Regions from separate parts of the Pseudoduganella sp. jia 9 genome, predicted to be linked through region 1. Evidence: predicted binding sites of a transcription regulator. Region 1 holds the regulator's gene; the other holds the start of a gene.
What was found. Region 1 encodes FNR, which switches genes on or off when oxygen is low (the NO sensors DNR and NnrR bind a similar motif). Its sites were predicted from a motif close to TTGATNNNNATCAA; they were not measured.
Positions count from the first base shown of each region.

Region 2: a site for FNR is predicted at 2,226-2,239, ahead of ACY34H_RS26870 (universal stress protein). Genes of this name have one in related genera too.

Region 1 is NZ_JBUPWE010000001.1:16,876-21,291, reverse strand. Features, by position in the region: gene ACY34H_RS00100 (response regulator) at 1-1,354, opposite strand, end outside; gene fnr (fumarate/nitrate reduction transcriptional regulator Fnr) at 1,509-2,264, shown strand; gene ACY34H_RS00090 (FixH family protein) at 2,278-2,778, opposite strand; gene ccoG (cytochrome c oxidase accessory protein CcoG) at 2,792-4,165, opposite strand; gene ccoP (cytochrome-c oxidase, cbb3-type subunit III) at 4,183-4,416, opposite strand, start outside.
Region 2 is NZ_JBUPWE010000024.1:87,144-91,559, forward strand. Features, by position in the region: gene ACY34H_RS26860 (chemotaxis protein CheA) at 1-1,112, opposite strand, end outside; gene ACY34H_RS26865 (protein phosphatase CheZ) at 1,112-1,954, opposite strand; gene ACY34H_RS26870 (universal stress protein) at 2,309-2,776, shown strand; gene ACY34H_RS26875 (response regulator) at 2,916-3,560, shown strand; gene ACY34H_RS26880 (Crp/Fnr family transcriptional regulator) at 3,926-4,416, shown strand, end outside.

The DNA of each region.
Region 1 (4,416 bases):
CGATCTTGGAGAAATCCAGCACGTCGTTCAGGATGCCCAGCAGCGAATCGCCGGCGGTGCGGATCATGTGCAGGTACTTGCGCTGCTGGGGGGACAGGTCGGTGTTCTGCAGCAGTTGCGCCATGCCCAGCACGGCATTCATCGGTGTGCGGATTTCATGGCTCATGTTGGCCACGAAATCGCTCTTTGCCCGGTTGGCTGCTTCGGCGCGGTCGCGCGCCCGTTCCAGCTCGGCGGCGCGGGTCTCCAGCTCGTCCATCAGGTCGCCGGCATGCGCATCGGCCGCCGAACGTTCCCGCATCAGTTCATTGAAGGCGCCGGTCAGTTCGCCGATCTCGTCGCGCGACGTGACCGGCAGCGGGGCGAACTGCTGCGGCGCGCCGCGCAGCGCGCCGATCGCATCGCGCAGCCGCATCAGCGGCGACATCAGGCGCAGCATGGTCCATGTGATGACGGCTGCGGTGACGAGCGAGGCCAGCGTGCCCCACAGGGCGAGCCGCGCCAGCAGGTCTTCGAACGGTTCGAAGGCTTCCTCGGCCGGCAGGTTGGCAATCAGGATCCACGGTACCGTCTTCAGGCGCTTGTAGCTGAGCAGCGCGCGCACGCCGCGGCCGTCGGTGCTGATCGTGGTGCCTTCGAACCCTTCGCGGATCGCCAGCATGGTGGCGGCGTAGCCTTCCGGGTTGCGTGGTTTCAGCAGCCGGGTTGGATCCGGGTGCACGACATACACCGACGGCTCGTAGCCGGTGACGATGAAATAGTAGCCGGTGCGGCCCACCTTGGCCGTGCGCAGGTGTCCCAGCAGGTTGTTCTTGTAGAGCCGTAACACGCCAATCAGCACGCAGGCCACGTCGCCGTCCTCGCTCAGCACCGGGGCGACCATCTGCACCACGGGTTGCCGGTTCGCCTTGCCGATCACCGGCTCGGCGATCAGGGGAGACTTTTCCACCAGCACGCGCTGGAAGTAGGCGCGGTCCGTCACGCTGACGCCGGGGCGGCCCGGCAGCGCGGGTACGTCGGCCACGATGACGCCGGCCGGGCTGACGACGATGATATCGTCGAACAGGCGCAGGACGGCGCTGTAGTCGTAGTGCGCGCGCAGCGCCGGCGGGTCGGCACAGATGTCGCTGGGCTGCCAGCGTGCCGATTCGGCGACGATGTCGCGCAGCAGCGTCATCTTTTCATCCACCTCGAGCGCGGTGCGCGCGATCAGCGCATCCTGCTGGGCAAACAGCACGCGCGAGACACCCTCCTGCATGCGCTGGGCCTGCAGCACGGTCACGAGCGCGATCATCACGATGGATGTGACTGTCGTCGCCAGTGCGACTTTCGCCTTGATACCGAGCGGTCGCATGGTCTCCCCCCGCCGCGTTGTTATCGGTTCACTATGCGCCGCTTCGCCTCTGGCGTACTGTGCGGAAGGGCACGCAAGCTGCAAGTTGCGGCGAGCCTGGCGCGCCCGCCGGATCAAGTACACTGTGGGTCAACCGTAACCGACCATGACAAAGATGCATGAGCTTCCCTCGCTGACCCTGCCCGGCGCCACGATTGAAATCCTGAAGGCGCGCTGCTCGACCTGCAGCATGCACCAGCTGTGCCTGCCGATGGGGCTGGACATGGGCGACATGGACAAGCTGGACAAGATCATCGGCCGCCGCCGCAAGGTGCAGAAGGGCGAGAACCTGTTCCGTATCGGCGAGCAGTTCACGAACCTGTACGCGATCCGGCTTGGCCATTTCAAGACTTACCAGATCAACGCCAACGGCGAGGAACAGGTGACGGGCTTCCAGATGGGCGGTGAATTGCTGGGCATGGACGCGATCAGCACCGACCGGCACTATTGCAGCGCGCTGGCGCTGGAGGACAGCGAAGTATGCGAGATCCCGTTCGCCAGCCTGGAACGGCTGCTGGTGGACATGCCCACCCTGCTGCGCCACTTCCATCGCATGATGAGCCAGGAGATCACGCGCGAGCAGAGCGTGATGCTGCTGCTGGGGAATATGCAGGCCACGCAGCGCTTCGCCGCATTTCTCGTCAACCTGGCTTCGCGCTACGAGGTGCGCGGTTATTCCAGCACCGCGTTCCAGCTGCGCATGTCGCGCGAGGACATCGGCAACTACCTGGGCCTGACGATCGAGAGCATCAGCCGGCTGCTGAACAAGTTCAAGAAGCAGGGGCTGCTGAAGGTGTCGAACCGGGAAGTCGAGGTGCTCGACCTGCCGCGGCTCAAGGCGATCACGGCCGGCACCGAGACCTGCGCGTAGTGACCCACTAGTGCTATAGGGCCGCCAGCGTCACCTGCCGCGCCGCCGGCCAGTGCCATTGGCCTTCCAGGCGCCAGGTGCGCCGTTCATCTTCCACCAGCACGGTCCAGCGGCTGCGTTCGAGCAGCGGCAGCGGCACGGCGAAGCGGCCGGCCGCGTCGGGGCGCACCAGCAGGCGCAGGTCCTTCTCCGGCTGCGTGGCATGCGCCAGGTGCAGTTGCAGCGGGCCGCTGCGCACCGGTTCGCGCATGGACAGGCGGCCATGCAGTACGCCATGTGCGGCGTCGTAGCGCAGCGCGATGGCGGCGCCCAGCGCGGCGGCGCTGCGGTCGCGCCGCAAGTCCTGGTTGATCGCCTTGCCGCGCTTGTAGTAATCGCCCACCACCAGCGCATCCTGCTGCGCGAAGGCCAGCCAGCCGGTATAGGCGCCGGCTGCCAGCACGGCGGCCGGGCCGGCCATCAGCAGCCATGGCCAGCGCTCGCGGTACCAGGGTGTGGCGGAAATCGTGTGCATCGTGGACTCCTTTTCAGCGCGGGATGATGAAGACCGCGGCTTCCTCGACGGCGAGGCTGGCATCGTCGAGCGCCGTCAGCGTGAAGGCGATCCCGTTGGAGCCGGTCTTGCCGGCGCCGTGCGGGGCCCGTACCCGCACCGGCACGGCACGCGTTTCGGTGCCGGCCAGCGCGACGACATCTTCCGACGCCAGCGCCAGGCCGGGCAGGCCGGTGGCGGCGATCCGGTAGCGGTGCGGCCGCTCCGACGTATTCATGATCTGCAGCCGGTACACGTTCTCGATGGCGCCGCCATCCACTTCGCGGCCCATCGAGCCGCGGTCGCGGATCACGTCCATTTTCAGCGGCGTGCGGGTAGCCAGCGCATGGCCGACCGCCAGCGTGACCGCCAGCAGCGCGGCGCAGTAGGCCAGCACGCGCGGACGCAGCGCACGCCGCCGGATCTGCGCCGCCGTCATGTTCGTGGCCATCGCCCGGTCCGTGCTGTAGCGCACCAGGCCGCGCGGCTGGCCGACCTTGTCCATCACATCGTTGCAGGCATCCACGCAGGCGGCGCAGCCGATGCATTCGTATTGCAGGCCGTTGCGGATATCGATGCCGGCCGGGCATACCTGCACGCACAGCGTGCAGTCGATGCAGGCACCGCCCGTGGCCTTCTTGCCGCGCGGTTCGCCGCGCCCCGTGTCGTAGGTGATGATCAGCGTATCGCGGTCGAACATCGAGCTCTGGAAGCGGGCGTACGGGCACATGTACTTGCAGACCTGCTCGCGCAGCCAGCCGGCGTTGCCGTAGGTGGCGAAGCTGTAGAACAGCACCCAGAACCATTCCCATGGCCCCAATGCCAGCGTGGCGATGCCGGTGCCCAGCTCGCGCACCGGCGTGAAGTAGCCGACAAAGGTAAAGCCGGTCCACAGCGCGACGGCGCCCCATGCCAGATGCTTGGCGACGCGCCTGGCGAACTTGCGCGCCGAAGGGCCTTGCCGGTCGAGCGCGATGCGCGCCGCGCGCGAGCCTTCGATCCTGCGCTCGATCCACAGGAAGATCGAGGTGTACACCGTTTGCGGGCAGGCGAAGCCGCACCACACGCGGCCGGCCACCGCCGTCACCAGGAACAGCCCCCAGGCGCAGATGATCAGCAGCGCGGCCAGGTAGATGAAATCCTGCGGCCACAGCACCAGGCCAAACAGGTAGAACTTGCGTGTGCCCAGGTCGAACAGCACGGCCTGGCGGTCGTTCCACGCCAGCCATGGCGTGCCGTAGAACGCCAGCTGCGTCAGCCACAGGCACAGCCAGCGCAGGCGCGCGTAGCGGCCATCCGTCTCGCGCGGATGAATCGGCTGGCGCTTCTCGTACATCCGGATCACCTGTTCGGGCACGGGGGCGTTCATGCCTGTCTCGTTTCGTGTCATTTCGCTTCGTTGGACAGGCCCCACACGTAGGCCGACAGCACGTGCACCTTGCCTTCGCCGAGGAAGTCGCCGAACGCCGGCATGGTGTTGTCGCGGCCCGTGCGGATGGTTTCCATGATCGTCTCGGCGCTGCCGCCGTACAGCCAGGTCTTGTCGGCCAGGTTCGGCGCGCCGAGCGCATGGTTGCCGGTGCCGCCGGCGCCATGGCAGGCCAGGCAGGCGGTGAACTT
Region 2 (4,416 bases), on a different contig from region 1:
GCGTTGCGCAGCATGTGCACCAGCGGGTCATACAGGCTGTCGACGACGACGCGGTCCACTTCCGTTTCCGCACCCTCGATGACCAGCTCGACTTCCTTGCCCAGGTCCTTCGCCAGCTCGCGCACCAGGCGCGGGAACTTCTGGAACAGGCGCCCGACCGGCTGCATGCGGGTCGCCAGCGTGGCGCGCTGCAGTTCGGTGGAGTAGCGCGATGCGCGTTCCAGCGTTTCGGTCAGCGCCGACATCAGCGTGGCGGCATGGCCTTCGAACTTGAACTGCTGCAGGCGCTCGAGCAGCACGGCGGCCTGGTTGGCGGCCTGCACGGATTCGCCGGCCACTTCCAGCAGCGCATCGAGCTTGACCGCATCGATACGGATGCTTTCTTCCTTTGCGGGCGCGGCGTGGACTGCCTTGGCCTCGTCGCGGCGCTCGACGCCGTCCCATTTCTTCCCGGTCGCGGCCTCGCTCGCGGGCGCGGCTGCGGCAGGCGCATCCGCGGCCGGCGCGGCGGCAGCGGGCGCTGCGGGCGCCGCTGCCACGGCGGCGGCAGGTGCGCCGGCCGGCCGGCTACAGGTACCCGGCGGCACGACGGCTTCGTACATGGATTCCCAGTCGAGGCCGTCAGCCGATGGCGCGCGTGGGGCCGCTGCGGCAGGTGCCGGCGCGGCTACCGGCGCCACAGGCGCAGGCGCAGGCGCCGCTTTCGCGGCCGGCTTGGCCGAGCTTTCCTTGCCTTCGATGGCCTGGTTCAGGATCGCTTCCAGGTCGGCCGGCATCGGCCCCATGCTGTCCGGTGCCGCGCCGTTGTTCAGTTCCGCCAGCTGGTCGGCGACGAAGCCCGATGCCTGCAGCGCCGCCTCGATCGACAGCGGCGTGACCGGCGCCGCACCGGTGCGCAGCGCGTCGAACAGGTTTTCCGTCAGGTGACAGGCGGATACCAGGGCGCCGAGGTTCATGAAGCCCGCGCCACCCTTGATGGTGTGGAACGAGCGGAACACGGCGTTCAGCGTTTCCTTGTTGTCGGGATCGCGCTCGAGGCGCAGCAGGTGCTCCTCGACATTGACCGCCAGGTCCATCGCCTCGACGACGAACTCCTTGAGCATATCGTCCATCAGAACCCCAGGTCGGCAAGCAGGTCGTCCACGTTGTCCTGGTTCAGCGCCACGGATGGGGCCGACGGGCCGCTCATCAACGACACTTCCAGGGCCTCTTTCTGCGCGATCAGCTCACGCTTGTCGGGAGGAGCATTGTCTTTCAGCAACTGCGCCAGTTCCTGCTCGACCGTCTTGGTGATGATCACGACCTTCTTGATCAACTGGCCCGTGATGTCCTGGAAGTCCTGCGCCATCATGATTTCCAGCAGGCGTGCCTTCTCGGCTTCGGTGGCTTCGGACACAGCCTGCGCGAACGCACGCGAGTCGCCGGCCAGCGTCTTGAATTCTTCAATGCTGAGCTTGCCTTCGAACAGCGCGGCCCAGCGGTCTTCCATTTCCTTCGACTTCTTCGACAGCACGTCCTGTGCCGGCATGCCGTCGTCGAGGGTGTTCAATACCTTGTTCGCGGCCTGCTCGGTCAGCGATGCCACGTATTCCAGGCGGTCCTGCGCGTCGACGATCTGGCTCGAAGCTTCGGTCAGCGCCTTGTCATAGCCCAGTTCGCGCAACGAGTCGTGCAACAGGCGGACGATGCCGCCCAGGCGCTCGAACATGGTGCCGTCCTGCGGACCATCCTCGGCAACCGGTGCCTCGGCAACCTGTGCGGCGGCCGATGCGGCGGCAGCAACCGGTGCCGCGGGACGGGAGGCGATTTCGTCGAACAGACTTTCCAGGTCGTCTTCTGCAGCAGCCGCGGCCGGCACGGGGGCCGGAGCCGGCGCCGGTGCCGGAGTGGCGTTGGCACGCTGCGCGGACACTTCCTCGAATAATGCGTCGAAATCATCAGCGGCGTCGGTCATATCCCTGCTTCTCCATATTCAAAAAATGCTTTCGTTTCAACTACCTGGCTGTCTTCAGTGGCGTATGCAGTGATGACGCCCGGCAATATTAACGCACTTCCGCGAGTGTAGCAGGGGGTCGTCCGCTTGTTCAATCTCGGTCACTTCAATCCTGTGCGGCAACTGGAAAAGAATTGCTTTGTGTTGTATTTGGGTCGCGGCGGGGCAACTTAAAGTTTGTCATGTACAAATATAGTATCGACGACAAGCTTGTGCCAGGCTCATCTCTCTATTGAGGAAGATCAAGTCTTTACATCCAGACAAGAGAGCGATTCGGGACTACAATGCGGAGGCGTATGCTATCAAGGAGCGGGTATGTACCGGAAAATTCTGATTACCACCGATGGTTCCGCCGTGTCCCGGATGACTGCCTGCGCCGGTGTTTCGTTCGCCCAGCAACTCGGCGCGGAAGTGCTTGCCCTGTTCGTCGCGCCGGAATACCAGTATCCGATCTATGTCGAGATCATCCCGCCCAGCTATCCCAGCGAAGAGGAATACCGTGCCGCGATGGGGCGCGCCGGCCGCGATCACGTGCAGTCGATCGAGACCTCGTGCGACAAGAAAGGCGTGCGATGCGAAAGCATGACCGCATTTTCCGAAAGCGCGGCACTGAAGATCGTTGAAATCGCGGAGCAAAAAGGCTGCGACCTGATCTTCATCGGCTCGCACGGCCGCAGCGGCTGGGGCCAGTTATTGCTGGGCAGTGTCACCAACAAGGTATTGTCGCACTCGAAGATTCCGGTGCTGGTGCACCGCCTGCTGAAAGAACCCCTGCCGGAATAGGTCTTGCAATACTCGCATCCGCCGCAATCAATGTCTTCGCCCTGATGCCTTGCGCCCGTACCGCATGCCGCACCTTATGCTTTCCGCATGGCACCACGCAGCAGCGGCAAGCAACAACGGAGTGTCACCGAAACCATCCATGATCAGAATAGTCATCGCAGACGACCACACCATCATGCGCGAGGGCCTCAAGCGCATTCTCGACGGCGCTCCCGACATCGACATCGTCGGCGAAGCTGTCGATGGTTTCGAGGTACTGCGCCATGTGCGCCAGGGTGGCTTCGACCTGCTGCTGCTCGACCTGTCGATGCCGGGCCGCAGCGGTGTCGACCTGATCCGTCAGATCCGCAGCGAAGCGCCCAAGCTGAACGTGCTGATCCTCACGATGCATGAAGAAGAGCAATATGCCGTGCGCGCCATCCGCGCGGGCGCGCAGGGCTACCTGACAAAGGAAAGTGCCGGGACCCAGCTGGTGGGCGCCATTCGCAAGGTGGCCTCCGGCCGCCCCTATATCAGTACCGAGGTTGCCGAGCAGCTGGCCCTGAATATCATGATGCCGAATGAAAGCCTGCTGCATAAACAGCTGTCCGATCGAGAATTCGAGGTTTTTTCGCTACTCGTATCAGGCAAGTCGATTACCGAAATCGCCAATAGTCTGCACCTGTCGGTAAAAACCGTCAGTACTCATAAAACCCGGATCATGCAGAAAATGGGCATGAGTTCATTGTCGGAAATGGTTCAATACGCCGTAGCGCACAAGCTGCTTTCCCCGTTCAAGTCCTGACCCCGCCTCGCCCCGTACGGGGCCCCTTCCTCACTCTGAAGCATGATATCGGTTAGTAGGAATACTCCTACAGTCCTGCGCGAGCTCCTACGGGCACATTCAGCGCATACCGATATCCTTCCCCTCCCCCCGTTGGCATACTGAAACCATTCAAAGCGAGTTGCCGTATATCCACTCCTCTGGATGGCAACAGCAAAAAATACTATCAGTTTTAAAGCCAAAACTAGCTTCGAACAAAGTCTTAACCTTTTGTAGTAATCCGCTTTTTAATCCGAACATACATGACCTGAAATCAGGAGATAAGCATGCTCCCTACGCAAATGTCCGAAGCCCGAGTCGCCGCCCCGGCCGCCCAAACGCCCGCCATGGAGGCGGGCCGCCAGCGCCAGGGCCGTCTCTGGTCGAACCTGAAGGAAGTCTGCGACCTCCTGCATATCCCCGCGGCCTGCTCCGTCAACGCCGAAGAACTGCTGTTCCAGCACGTGCAATTCAAGACTGGCCAGCGCATCCACACGATCGGCCAGCCGTTCGACACGCTGTACATCGTCAATTCCGGTTTCCTGAAGACCGTGCTGATCGACGAATTCGGCAACGAACAGGTGCTGAGCTTCCCGATGAAGGGCGACATGCTGGGTGTGGATGGCATTCACAGCCGCCACTACGCATCCGAAGCGGTGGCCTTGTCCGATTGCGACCTGATCCTGCTGCCGTTCAAGAAGCTGACGGCGCTCGGCCGCGTGCACGTGGAACTGGAACACATGATGTATGGCGTCATGAGCCGCGAGCTCGTGCGTGAACAGGCGATGATCGGCATGCTCGGCGCCCTGAGCGCCGAAGCCCGCGTTGCGCGCTTCCT